DNA from 2 places in the Microbacterium sp. JZ37 genome. Region 2 is predicted to be linked to the other one. Evidence: predicted binding sites of a transcription regulator. Region 2 holds the regulator's gene; the other holds the start of a gene.
What was found. The regulator LexA, encoded in region 2, represses DNA repair genes until DNA is damaged. The targets are predictions, from matches to a motif close to TCGAACANNTGTTCGA.
Positions count from the first base shown of each region.

Region 1: a site for LexA is predicted at 1,583-1,598, ahead of uvrA (excinuclease ABC subunit UvrA). Genes of this name have one in related genera too.

Region 1 covers NZ_CP045253.1:2,086,227-2,092,130, forward strand. The annotation lists gene uvrA (excinuclease ABC subunit UvrA) at 1-1,553, opposite strand, end outside; gene GC092_RS09675 (hypothetical protein) at 1,707-1,913, shown strand; gene uvrB (excinuclease ABC subunit UvrB) at 1,960-4,041, opposite strand; gene GC092_RS09685 (5-oxoprolinase subunit B/C family protein) at 4,051-5,676, opposite strand; gene pxpA (5-oxoprolinase subunit PxpA) at 5,673-5,904, opposite strand, start outside.
Region 2 covers NZ_CP045253.1:2,373,235-2,379,138, reverse strand. The annotation lists gene GC092_RS11015 (alpha/beta hydrolase family protein) at 1-1,037, opposite strand, end outside; gene GC092_RS11010 (methylenetetrahydrofolate reductase) at 1,183-2,121, shown strand; gene lexA (transcriptional repressor LexA) at 2,191-2,874, opposite strand; gene GC092_RS11000 (LysM peptidoglycan-binding domain-containing protein) at 3,126-3,479, shown strand; gene GC092_RS10995 (histidinol-phosphate transaminase) at 3,507-4,586, shown strand; gene hisB (imidazoleglycerol-phosphate dehydratase HisB) at 4,630-5,229, shown strand; gene hisH (imidazole glycerol phosphate synthase subunit HisH) at 5,226-5,876, shown strand.

The DNA.
Region 1 (5,904 bases), 290 kb from region 2:
AATCCCGTCCCGATCTGCGTCGCGAGCCGGATGCGCTGCGCCTCCCCGCCCGAGAGCGACCCGGCGGCACGGCTCAGCGTGAGGTAGTTGAGGCCGACCTGGATGAGGAACTCGAGGCGGACGCGGATCTCGCGCAGGATCTGCGCGGCGATCTGCTTCTCGCGGTCGGTCAGCGTGACCTGGTTCATCATCGCGAGCGTGTCCTCGAGGCTGAGGTCGGCCGTCTCGGCGATCGACCGGCCGCCCACCTTGACCGCGAGCACCTCGGGCTTGAGGCGCGCGCCCTCGCACACGGGGCAGGGGACCTCGCGCAGGTACTCCGCCCACCGCGCGCGCGTGGTGTCGGTCTCGGCCTGCGCGTACTGGCGCTCGATGTAGGGCACGACGCCCTCGAAGCCGCTCGCGTACCGGACCTCGCGGCCCCAGCGGTTCTTGAACCGCACGTTGACCTTGTAGTCCTGCCCGTGCAGGACCGCGTCCTTCACGATCTGCGGGAGCGCCCGCCACGGGGTGTCGAGCGAGAAGCTCATCTCGTCGGCGAGGCCCTCGAGGAGACGCTCGTAGTACTGGAAGAGGCCCTTGCCCTGCGTCGTCCACGGCACGATGACGCCCTCGCGGATCGAGAGCTCCTCATCGCCGAGCATGAGCTCGACGTCGACGGACATCCGGGTGCCGAGACCCGAGCACGCGGGGCAGGCGCCGAACGGGGCGTTGAACGAGAACGTGCGCGGCTCGATCTCGGTGAGCTGCAGCGCGTGCCCGTTGGGGCAGGCGAGCTTCTCGGAGAACGACTGCCACGCGTCGTCGCCCTCCTCGTCGACGAAGTTGACCTGGAGGACGCCGCCCGCGAGGCCGAGCGCGGTCTCGACGGAGTCGGTCACGCGGCCGAGGATGTCGGCGCGAGCGACGAGACGGTCGACGACGACCGCGATGTCGTGCTTGTACGACTTCTTGAGCACGGGCGGCTCAGCCAGCTGCACGAGCTCGCCGTCGACGACCGCGCGCGAGTAGCCCTTCGCCGCGAGCTCCTTGAAGAGGTCGACGAACTCGCCCTTCTTCTGCGTGACGACGGGCGCGACGATCTGGTAGCGCGTGCCCTCCTCGAGGGTCATCAGCTGGTCGGCGATCTGCTGCACGGTCTGGCGCTGGATCCGCTCGCCGCACTGCGGGCAGTGCGGCACGCCGATGCGCGCCCACAGGAGGCGCAGGTAGTCGTAGATCTCGGTGATCGTGCCGACGGTCGAGCGCGGGTTCCGGTTCGTCGACTTCTGGTCGATCGACACCGCGGGGCTCAGCCCCTCGATGAGGTCGACGTCGGGGCGGTCGACCTGGCCGAGGAACTGGCGCGCGTACGCGCTCAGCGACTCGACGTAGCGCCGCTGCCCCTCCGCGAAGATCGTGTCGAACGCGAGGCTCGACTTCCCCGAGCCCGACAGGCCGGTGAACACGACGAGCGCGTCGCGCGGGATGTCGAGGTCGACGTTCTTGAGATTGTGCACGCGGGCACCGCGGACACTGATCTTTCCGGGCGAGGCGACGGGGATGATGGGCACGATCCAATCCTACGGACCCCCACGGACATCTGGACGTTTGTTCGACGTGTTCGCTCAGCGGATTCGAAGATCCGCGCGTGACGAGCGGTGCCGCGCATCCCCTGTCCTCCGCGCCCCGGGAGGCGCACACTGGAGGGAGAGGAGATGATCAGCATGGAGAGCGGAACGCACCACCACCCGCATCTCCGGGAGCGCATCCGCGAGGCGGGCGGCATCTACGAGTGGGCCAACGACGTGCTCATCCGCATCGCCGGACCCGCGCAGCTCGGCGACGGACCCGGTGCGCCGTGCACGCACTGCGGTCGCACGCGCGTCGAGCACGTCGAGCGCGACGGCGTGCTCTACTGCCCGGAGGAGTGAGTGCAGCCGCGTCCGCGCCGGGCGCCGCCCGACGCGGACCGCGCGCTCACGCGTGGCCGGCCTTCTCCATCTGCCGGAGCTCCTTCTTGAGGTCCTGGACCTCGTCGCGCAGCCGCGCGGCGAGCTCGAACTTGAGCTCCTCGGCGGCGACGAGCATCTGCTGCGTGAGGTCGGCGATCGCCTCCTCGAGCTGCATCGCCCCCTCCGCGGCGATGCCCTCGCGCTTGCGCACGGGCGTGGGCGCGCGCCCCTTGCCGGTCTTGGTGCGCGCGGAGTCCCGCTTCGAGAGCAGACTCGCGGTGTCGGCCTCCTCGCGCGCGAGGGAGTCGGTGATGTCGGCGATCCTCTTGCGCAGGGGCTGCGGGTCGATGCCGTGCTCGCGGTTGTAGGCGATCTGGATCTCGCGCCGCCGCTCGGTCTCGTCGATCGCCTTGCGCATCGAGTCGGTGATGCTGTCGGCGTACATGTGCACCTCGCCGGACACGTTGCGCGCGGCGCGCCCGATCGTCTGGATGAGCGAGGTGCCCGAGCGCAGGAAGCCCTCCTTGTCGGCGTCGAGGATGGCGACCAGCGAGACCTCGGGGAGGTCGAGCCCCTCGCGCAGCAGGTTGATGCCGACGAGCACGTCGTACACGCCCTGACGCAGCTCGGTGAGCAGCTCGACGCGCCGCAGCGTGTCGACGTCGGAGTGGAGGTACCGGACGCGGACGCCGTGCTCGCCGAGGAAGTCGGTGAGCTCCTCCGCCATCTTCTTCGTGAGCGTCGTGACGAGCACGCGCTCGTCGCGGTCGACGCGCTGGCGGATCTGCTCGAGGAGGTCGTCGATCTGCCCCTTGGACGGCTTGACGACGATCCGCGGGTCGACGAGGCCCGTCGGGCGGATGATCTGCTCCACGACCGTGTCGGCCACGCCCATCTCGTACTTGCCGGGGGTCGCCGACAGGTAGACCGTCTGCCCGATGCGCTCCTTGAACTCGTCCCACCGCAGCGGCCGGTTGTCCATCGCGCTCGGCAGGCGGAAGCCGTGCTCGACGAGCGTGCGCTTGCGGGATGCGTCTCCCTCGTACATCGCGCCGATCTGCGGCACCGTGACGTGCGACTCGTCGATGACGAGGAGGAAGTCGTCGGGGAAGAAGTCGAGCAGGGTGTGCGGCGGCTCGCCCGGCGCGCGCTGGTCGAGATGGCGCGAGTAGTTCTCGATCCCGGAGCAGAAGCCGAGCTGCTGCAGCATCTCGAGGTCGAAGGTCGTGCGCATCTTCAGCCGCTGCGCCTCGAGCAGCTTGCCCTGCTTCTCGAACTCCTGCAGGCGCTCGGCGAGCTCCTCCTCGATGGTCTTGATCGCCCGCTGCACGGTGTCGGTGCCGGCCGCGTAGTGCGTCGCCGGGAAGATCGCGACCGCGTCCATGCGCTCGATGACATCGCCCGTGAGCGGGTGCAGCTTGTAGAGCGCCTCGATCTCGTCGCCGAACAGCTCGATCCGGATGGCGAACTCCTCGTACACGGGGATGATCTCGATCGTGTCGCCGCGGACGCGGAAGTTGCCGCGCGAGAAGTCGACGTCGTTGCGGTTGTACTGCATCGCCACGAACTGGCGGATGATCGCGTCGCGGTCGTAGCGCTCCCCCACCTGGAGCGCGACGAGCGCGCGGAGGTACTCCTCGGGCGAGCCGAGGCCGTAGATGCAGGACACCGTGCTCACGACGACGGCGTCGCGGCGGCTCAGCAGCGTGTTCGTCGTGGAGTGCCGCAGCCGCTCGACCTCCGCGTTGATCGACGAGTCCTTCTCGATGAAGGTGTCGGTCTGCGGGACGTACGCCTCTGGCTGGTAGTAGTCGTAGTACGACACGAAGTACTCGACCGCGTTGTTCGGCAGGAGATCGCGGAACTCGTTCGCGAGCTGCGCCGCGAGGGTCTTGTTGTGCGCGAGGACGAGCGTGGGGCGCTGCACCTGCTCGATGAGCCACGCGGTCGTCGCGGACTTGCCCGTTCCGGTCGCGCCGAGCAGGACCACGTCGGTCTCACCCGCGTTGATGCGCGCGGCGAGCTCGGCGATCGCCTTGGGCTGGTCGCCGCTGGGCTGGTACTCGCTCACCACCTCGAAGGGCCGGACGCTGCGTGTGGTCTGCATGCCTCCAGCCTAGGAGGGGCGTCCGACATCGGCGCCGGAGAGCCGGAAGCGCACGCGCGCGCCGGGCGGGATCTGCCCCGCCAGGTCGAGGTCGGCGGCCACCACCGAGGCGATCACGGGATAGCCGCCGGTGAGCGGGTGGTCGGGCAGGAAGACGACCGGATGGCCGTGCGGCGGCACCTGGACGGCCCCCGTCTCCGTCCCCTCGCTCGGGAGCTCGCCGGGCACGGCGCGCGCGAGCGGCCGCGCCCCCTCGAGGCGGATCCCGACCCGATCCGAGCGGGACGTCGCCGCCCACTCGTCGCCGAGGAGCGCGTCGAGGGCGTCCGCCGCGAACCAGTCGTCGCGCGGCCCGCGCACGACCCGCAGCTCGACGGTCTCGCCAGGGGCGGGAAGAGCGCGCGGCGCGGGAGACCATGGCGCGACCGCGTCGCGAACGCCGGAGAGCCCGCGCAGCGGCACGACATCGCCCGCTCGGAGAGCGCGTCCGCCGAGCTCGCGCGGCCCGATGCCGGCGAGGGTGTCGGTCGCGAGGCTGCCGAGCACGGGAGTGAGAGCGAGACCGCCTCGGAACGCCACGAGGGCGCGCACACCGCGCGTCGCGAAGCCCGTCACGAGCTCGTCGCCCTCGCGGAAGGCGGTCGGCGCGCCGCGCGGCACCGGCTCGCTCCCGCCGTCGGCGTGCACGAGCGCGGCGTCGACCTCCGCGCCCGCGAGCGCGAGGACGCCCGCGCCGCGGAGGCGCAGCCGCGCTCCGCCGCCGAGCAGCTCGAGGCCGGCCTCGCCGTGCCCGTTGCCGACCGCGGCGTTGGCCGCGCGAAGGGCCCCGCGGTCCGCCGCGCCCGACGCGGAGACGCCGAGGTGCGCGCGACCCGGTCGGCCGAGATCCTGAACGAGGAGCTGCAGCCCCGGCTCGATGACCTCGACGGCAGCGGCGATGCCGCGATCGCCCGGCATGTCGACCGCGCGCGCTCCGAGCGGAGCCGGACGTCCCCTGCGTCCTTCGGCCGCGGTCGCGGGATGCGCGCGCGAGGCGTCGACGAAGCGCACGGTCGTTCCCGGGAGCAGGAGCGCGGGCGGATCCCGGTCGAGGTCCCAGAGCGCGGCGTCGGTGCGCCCGATCAGCTGCCAGCCGCCCGGGCTCTCCCGCGGGTAGACGCCCGAGTACCGGCCGGCGAGCGCGACCGCTCCCGCGGGGACGCGCGCGCGAGGCGATGCCTTCCGCGGCACGTCGAACACGGGGTCGTCGCCCACGAGGTAGCCGAAGCCCGGCGCGAAGCCCGTGAACGCGACGTGCCAGGTGGCCGTCTGGTGGCGGGCCGCGACCTCGGCGGGCGAGAGGCCGAGGTGATCCGCGACCTCGGCGAGGTCGTCGCCGTCGTAGTGCACGGGGATCTCGACGCAGCGGTCGACGGCGGCCGCGCGCGCGGCGAGCGCGATCCGCTCGAGCGCGACCCGCACCTCGGGCAGGCGCCGCGGCTCGCAGCGCACGAGCACGGTGCGCTCGGCCGGGACGAGCTCGACGACCCCGACGGGCGGCGCCGCCTCGAGCGCCGCGTGGAGCCGGACCGCGCTCTCGAGGTCATCCACCTCGACGAGGAGGGCACGGCCGGACGCCGTGAGGATGCGCCTCATGGGCGGGCGGCGAAGGGGGCGATCGCGATGCCCTCGCGCTCGAGCAGGGCGCGCACCGCCGTCGCCATGGCGACGGCCCCCTTGCTGTCGCCGTGCACGCAGACCGAGGCGGGGCGGACGCGGATGACGGTCCCGTCGATGGCCTCGATCTCGCCGTCCCGCGCGAGGCGCAGGACCCGCTCCGCGACGACATCGGGGTCGTGCAGGAGCGCTCCCGCCTCGCCGCGC
Region 2 (5,904 bases):
CCCGACAGCAGCAGGCGTGCGCCGTCGACGTCCTTGACGAGCATCTGCCCGAGCGGCGTCTCGAGCTCCGTCACCGCCCGCGTTCCGGGATCGACGAGCACGAGCCGGTCGCGTCCGTTCGTCTGCACCGCGGCGATCCGCCCGTCCTCGAGCCGCGCGTACCAGCGGGTGCCGAGATTCCAGAGCGGCCCGCCCGTGTCGGCGTCGGCAGGCAGGAGCGGCTCCACGACGGCGCCTCCGGCCGCGTCGAGCCGGGCGCGGCGGAGGTTCCATCGGGCAGGGCCGCCGGGCGCGGCAGGAGGGTCCGCGACGAACAGGAGCTCATCGTCCGCCGCCCATTCGGGCTGCAGCGCCGACACATCCTGACCGTCCGCGACGCCGCGCCCGCCGGCGAGTGTCGTCCAGCGGCGCACGCGCCCATCCGATTCGATGCGCCCGACGCGCAGCTCCGCGGCATCCCACGGCATGTCCGGATGGTCCCACGCGATCCACGCGAGCCGGCCAGCGCGCGGTGCGGGGTAGGCGACGAAGTCGCTCCCTGCGACGACGCTCACGATCGCGGACGCGTCCTCCGCCGCACTGCCGTCGAGCGGGATGACGACGATGTCGCGACGGGGAGCCCCCGTGGCGCCCTGCGTCTCGCGGACCGCCCACAGCCGGCCCTCCGCGAGGACGAGGTCGCCGAACGCCATGCCGGTGCCCGCGGGCGTGAGCGGGATGGGCTCCGCATCGGTCGTGCGCAGGTACACGCGCTGATCCGACTGCTCGACGAAGAGGAGCGCGCCGTCGTCGGCCGCGGTCCACGCGCCGCCTCCGTACTCGTGGACGCGCGACCGCGCGCTCCACGGCGCGGGAAGAACGCTCGCGCCGTCGCTCGCCCGCAGCACCGCTGTGCGCCCCCGCTCGGCCGCGACTCCCTCGGCCCACCACACGTCGCCCCCGACGAACCGCGCGTCGCCGAGGCGCGGGGAGTTCCCCGCGATGTCGGACGCCGCGATGGGCGACGGCCACGAGCCGAACGGGAGCGTCTGCGTCATGTCCTCCACGGTAACCGGCGACGTTCCGACACGGAGCGTCACAGATGCTCCCGCGCCCGCGCGCGGGCGACTACGGTCGGGAGAGGAGAGGCCGGATGCGGCGGCAGGGGATCGCCGCGGCGACCGGAGAGCACGGAGGAGGGACATGGCGACGTCGGCCACGCCGTTCTCGTTCGAGCTGTACCCGCCGCGCACGCCCGCGCGCACCGCGGCTCTCGAGGAGACCATCCGCCGCCTGGCCGCAGCAGGCCCGGACTTCCTCTCCGTCACGTACGGCGCGGGCGGCTCCACGGGCGGTGCGTCGCTACGCGTGCTGCGGTGGATCCGCGAGAACACGGACGTCGAGCCGCTCGCTCACCTCACGTGCGTCGGCAACGACTACGCGACGGCGAGCGCCCTCATCCGCGAGTTCCTCGACGCGGGCATCCTCAGCTTCCTCGCCATCCGCGGCGACCCGCCCGCCGGGAAGGATGAGGACGACGCGTTCCTGGGCGACCTGCGGACCTCGGCCGAGCTGGTCCAGCTCATCCACCGCGTGCAGGCCGAGCGCGCTCCCTACGGCGAGACGACGATCCCGGGCGTTCCCGAGGCGGTGCGGGTGGACCGCGCCCCGCGTGCGCGCACGCTCGTCGCGGCCTTCCCCAACGGGCATCCGCGCTCGCGCCATCCGCTCGAGCACCTCGATGCGCTCCTCGCGAAGCAGGCGGCCGGCGCCGAGGCGGCGATCACCCAGCTCTTCTTCCATGCCGACGACTACCTGCGCTTCGTCGATCGCGCCCGGGCCGCGGGCGTGACCATCCCGATCCTCCCCGGCATCATGCCCGTGACCTCTCCCGCCAAGCTCGCGCGCATGCTCGAGCTCACGGGCGAGCCCCTGCCGTCGGAGCTGTCGATCGCGCTCGAGGTCGAGCCGACCCCCGAGGGCCGCAGGGAGATCGGCATCGCCTACGCGGCGGACCTCGCGCGCGAGGTGCTCGCCGGCGGGGCCCCGGGCATCCACCTCTACGCCTTCAACGAGCACGAGACCGTGCTCGCGGTGCTGCGCGAAGCCGGGGTCGCGCTGCGCGAGACCGCGGCTTCCTGACCGCCGGTTCGCTCCCGGCACACGAGGAGGGCGGGAGCCGACCGGCTCCCGCCCTCCTCGTCTGCGCCGTCAGACCGCGCGCAGGATGGCGACGACCTTGCCGAGGACCACAGCGTCGTCGGCGAGGATCGGCTCGAACGCCGAGTTGCGCGGGAGGAGCCAGGTGTGGCCGTCGCGCTGACGGAACGTCTTGACGGTCGCCTCGCCGTCGACCATGGCCGCGACGATGTCTCCGTTCTCCGCCGTGCCCTGCGACCGGATGACGACCCAGTCGCCGTCGCAGATCGCCGCGTCGATCATCGACTCGCCGCTGACCTTGAGCATGAACAGCTCGCCCTTGCCGACGAGCTGTCGGGGGAGGGGGAAGATCTCCTCGACCTGCTGCTCGGCCGTGATCGGGACGCCGGCGGCGATGCGGCCGACCAGCGGCACGAGAGCGGCGTCGCCGACCGCGGGGCCCGAGTCGGCCGGGTTCTCGGCCGCCGAGCCCGGGAGATCGATGAGCACCTCCATCGCGCGGGTCTTCCCGGGGTCGCGACGCAGGTAGCCGCTCAGCTCGAGCTGCCCGAGCTGATGCGTCACGCTCGAGAGCGACTTCAGTCCGACCGCGTCGCCGATCTCGCGCATGCTCGGCGGGTAGCCGTTGTGCTGGATGGAGCGCTGGATGACCTCGAGGATGGCCAGCTGCTTGTCGCTCAGGTTCTTGCGCCGCCGCGTGCGCGGCTTCTCCTCGCGCGTGCCCGCATCCGTCATGTCGTGCTCCTTCGCTGCCCCGCTCGAATGTCGGAGGTGCGTGATGTGGTGGTCCCGTCAGGACGACGCTAGCGGATCTCGACGGGATTCCGGGAGATTTGTTCGAGCGTGTCTCGCAGAAGTCGCGAAACCCGTTCGAAGAGAGTTCTTGACACCGCGACCACATCGAAGATAGGTTCGGAACATCACTTCGGGTCCGTCTCTCCCGGCCGAGCAGACGGACTCGAAGTGATCTACAGGAAGGAACCGCCATGCGCACGACCAGCTCCGCTCCGGCACGCTCGACCCGCCTCCGACTCACGGTGCGCGGCCGCCGGGTCCTCGCCGCGCTCGCCGCGGCTCCGCTCGTCGCGGCGATCGGATTCGGGGTGCTCAGCGGCGGCGCGGCCCTCGCCTCGCGCGAGGACAGTGCGCCTGCCGGCACCTTCGACACCGTCACGGTCATGGCGGGCGACACCCTGTGGGACATCGCGCAGGCGGTCGCCCCCGAGGCGGACCCGCGCGACGTCGTCGACGAGATCCTGCACCTCAACCAGCTCCCGGGGAGCGACATCGCCGCGGGGCAGGAGATCGCCATCCCCGCCGCCTACTCGACGGGCGAGTGAGTCCGTCGCGCGCTCTAGCATGGACGGGTGACCGTCTCTCTCGATGACCTCCCCCTGCGCGACGACCTCCGCGGACAGCAGCCCTACGGCGCTCCGCAGGCGCCGCTGCCCGTCGCGCTGAACGTCAACGAGAACACGCACCCGATCCCCGACGAGGTCGCCGACGACATCGCGGACTCGGTGGCCCTCGCGCTGCGGGATGTGAACCGCTACCCGGATCGCGAGTTCACGGCGCTCCGCGAGGGGTTCGCGGAGTACCTCGGGCACGGGCTCGAGCCCGAGCAGATCTGGGCCGCGAACGGCTCGAACGAAGTGCTGCAGCACCTCCTCCAGGCGTTCGCCGGACCGGGGCGGACGGCGTTCGGCTTCGCCCCCACCTACTCGATGTACACGCTGCTGACGCGCGGCGTCGGCGCGACGTTCGTCTCGGGGGAGCGGGGGGCGAACTTCTCCCTCACGCCCGAGAGCGCGGCCGCGCAGGTCGCGGAGGCCAGGCCCGACGTCGTGTTCCTGTGCGCACCGAACAACCCGACGGGGACGCCGCTCGAGAACGACGTCGTGGAAGCCGTCTACGACGCGACCGACGGCATCGTCATCGTCGACGAGGCGTACCGCGAGTTCGCGCCGCGCGACGTGCCCTCGGCGCTCCAGCTGCTGCCCGGGCGGCCCCGGCTCGTCGTCTCGCGCACCATGAGCAAGGCGTTCGCCTTCGCGGGCGCGCGCGTCGGCTACCTCGCCGCGGACCCCGCGGTCGTCGACGCCCTCCGCCTCGTCCGCCTCCCGTACCACCTCAGCGCGCTCACGCAGGCGGCGGCCTCCGCGGCCCTGCGTCACGCCGACACGATGCTCGCGATGGTCGACGAGATCGTCGAGCAGCGCGACCGGATCTCGGCCACGCTCGAGGCGCTCGGCTACACCGTGTACCCGACGTGGTCGAACTTCGTCCTGTTCGGCGGCGTGGAGGATCCGCACGCGACCTGGCAGGCGCTCTACGACCGCGGCGTGCTCATCCGCGACATCGGGATCCCCGGACACCTCCGGGTGACCGCGGGGACCGAGGACGAGACGAGCGCCTTCCTCGACGCGCTCGCCGAGATCGGCCGCTGAGCGCGCGAGGAGCCCGGTCGGGTCGCGCCGGTAGAATCGGAGCATGACCCGTACCGCGCGCCGCACCCGTTCCACGAGCGAGTCGAGCATCGAGCTCGAGCTCGACCTCGACGGAACGGGCAGGAGCAGCATCGACACGAGCGTGCCGTTCTTCGACCACATGCTCACGGCGTTCGCGAAGCACTCGCTCACCGATCTGACCGTGAAGGCGACCGGCGACACCCACATCGACGCGCATCACACGGTCGAGGACACGGCGATCGTGCTCGGGCAGGCCATCCGCGAGGCACTGGGCGACAAGGCCGGGATCTCGCGCTACGGCGACGCCCTCGTCCCGCTCGACGAGGCGCTGGCACAGGCCGTCGTCGACATCTCGGGGCGTCCCTACCTCGTGCACACGGGGGAGCCGGCGGGCTTCGAGCAGCACCTCATCGGCGGCCACTTCACGGGCTCGCTCGTGCGCCACACGTTCGAGGCCCTCGCGTTCAACGCGGGCCTGACCGTGCACGTCCGCGTGCTGAACGGCCGCGACCCGCACCACATCGCCGAAGCGGAGTACAAGGCCTTCGCGCGCGCGTTCCGTCAGGCCAAGGCCCTCGACCCGCTCGTCGAGGGCATCCCCTCGACCAAGGGCGCGCTGTGAGCGGCGAGCGACCGAGCGTCGCGGTGCTCGACTACGGGTCGGGCAACGTGCACTCCGCCGTCAAGGCGCTCGAGGCCGCGGGCGCCGACGTCGAGCTGACGCGCGACCGCGAGGCGGTGCTCGCGGCCGACGGGCTGCTCGTGCCCGGCGTCGGCGCGTTCCAGGCGGTCATGGAGCAGCTGAACGCGATCCGCGGCGGCGAGCTCATCGAGCGCCGCCTCGCGGGAGGGCGCCCCGTCCTCGGGATCTGCGTCGGCATGCAGGTGCTCTTCGCCCGCGGCATCGAGCGCGGGGTCGAGACGGAGGGCCTCGCGGAGTGGCCGGGGACCGTGACCGAGCTCGACGCCCCGGTCGTGCCGCACATGGGCTGGAACACCGTCGAGGCGGGGGAGCGCTCGCGCCTCTTCCAGGGGCTCGAGTCCGAGCGGTTCTACTTCGTGCACTCCTACGCCGCGCAGCAGTGGGAGCTCGAGGTCGATCCGCCGTTCCCGCAGCCCGTCCTGACGTGGGCGACGCATGGCGGCCGGTTCCTCGCCGCGGTCGAGAACGGACCGCTCAGCGCGACGCAGTTCCACCCCGAGAAGTCGGGCGAGGCGGGCATCCGCCTGCTCCGCAACTGGGTCGACGGGCTGCGCCGCGCAGGCTGAGCCGCGTCGACTTGGAGTCGGGGGCGGC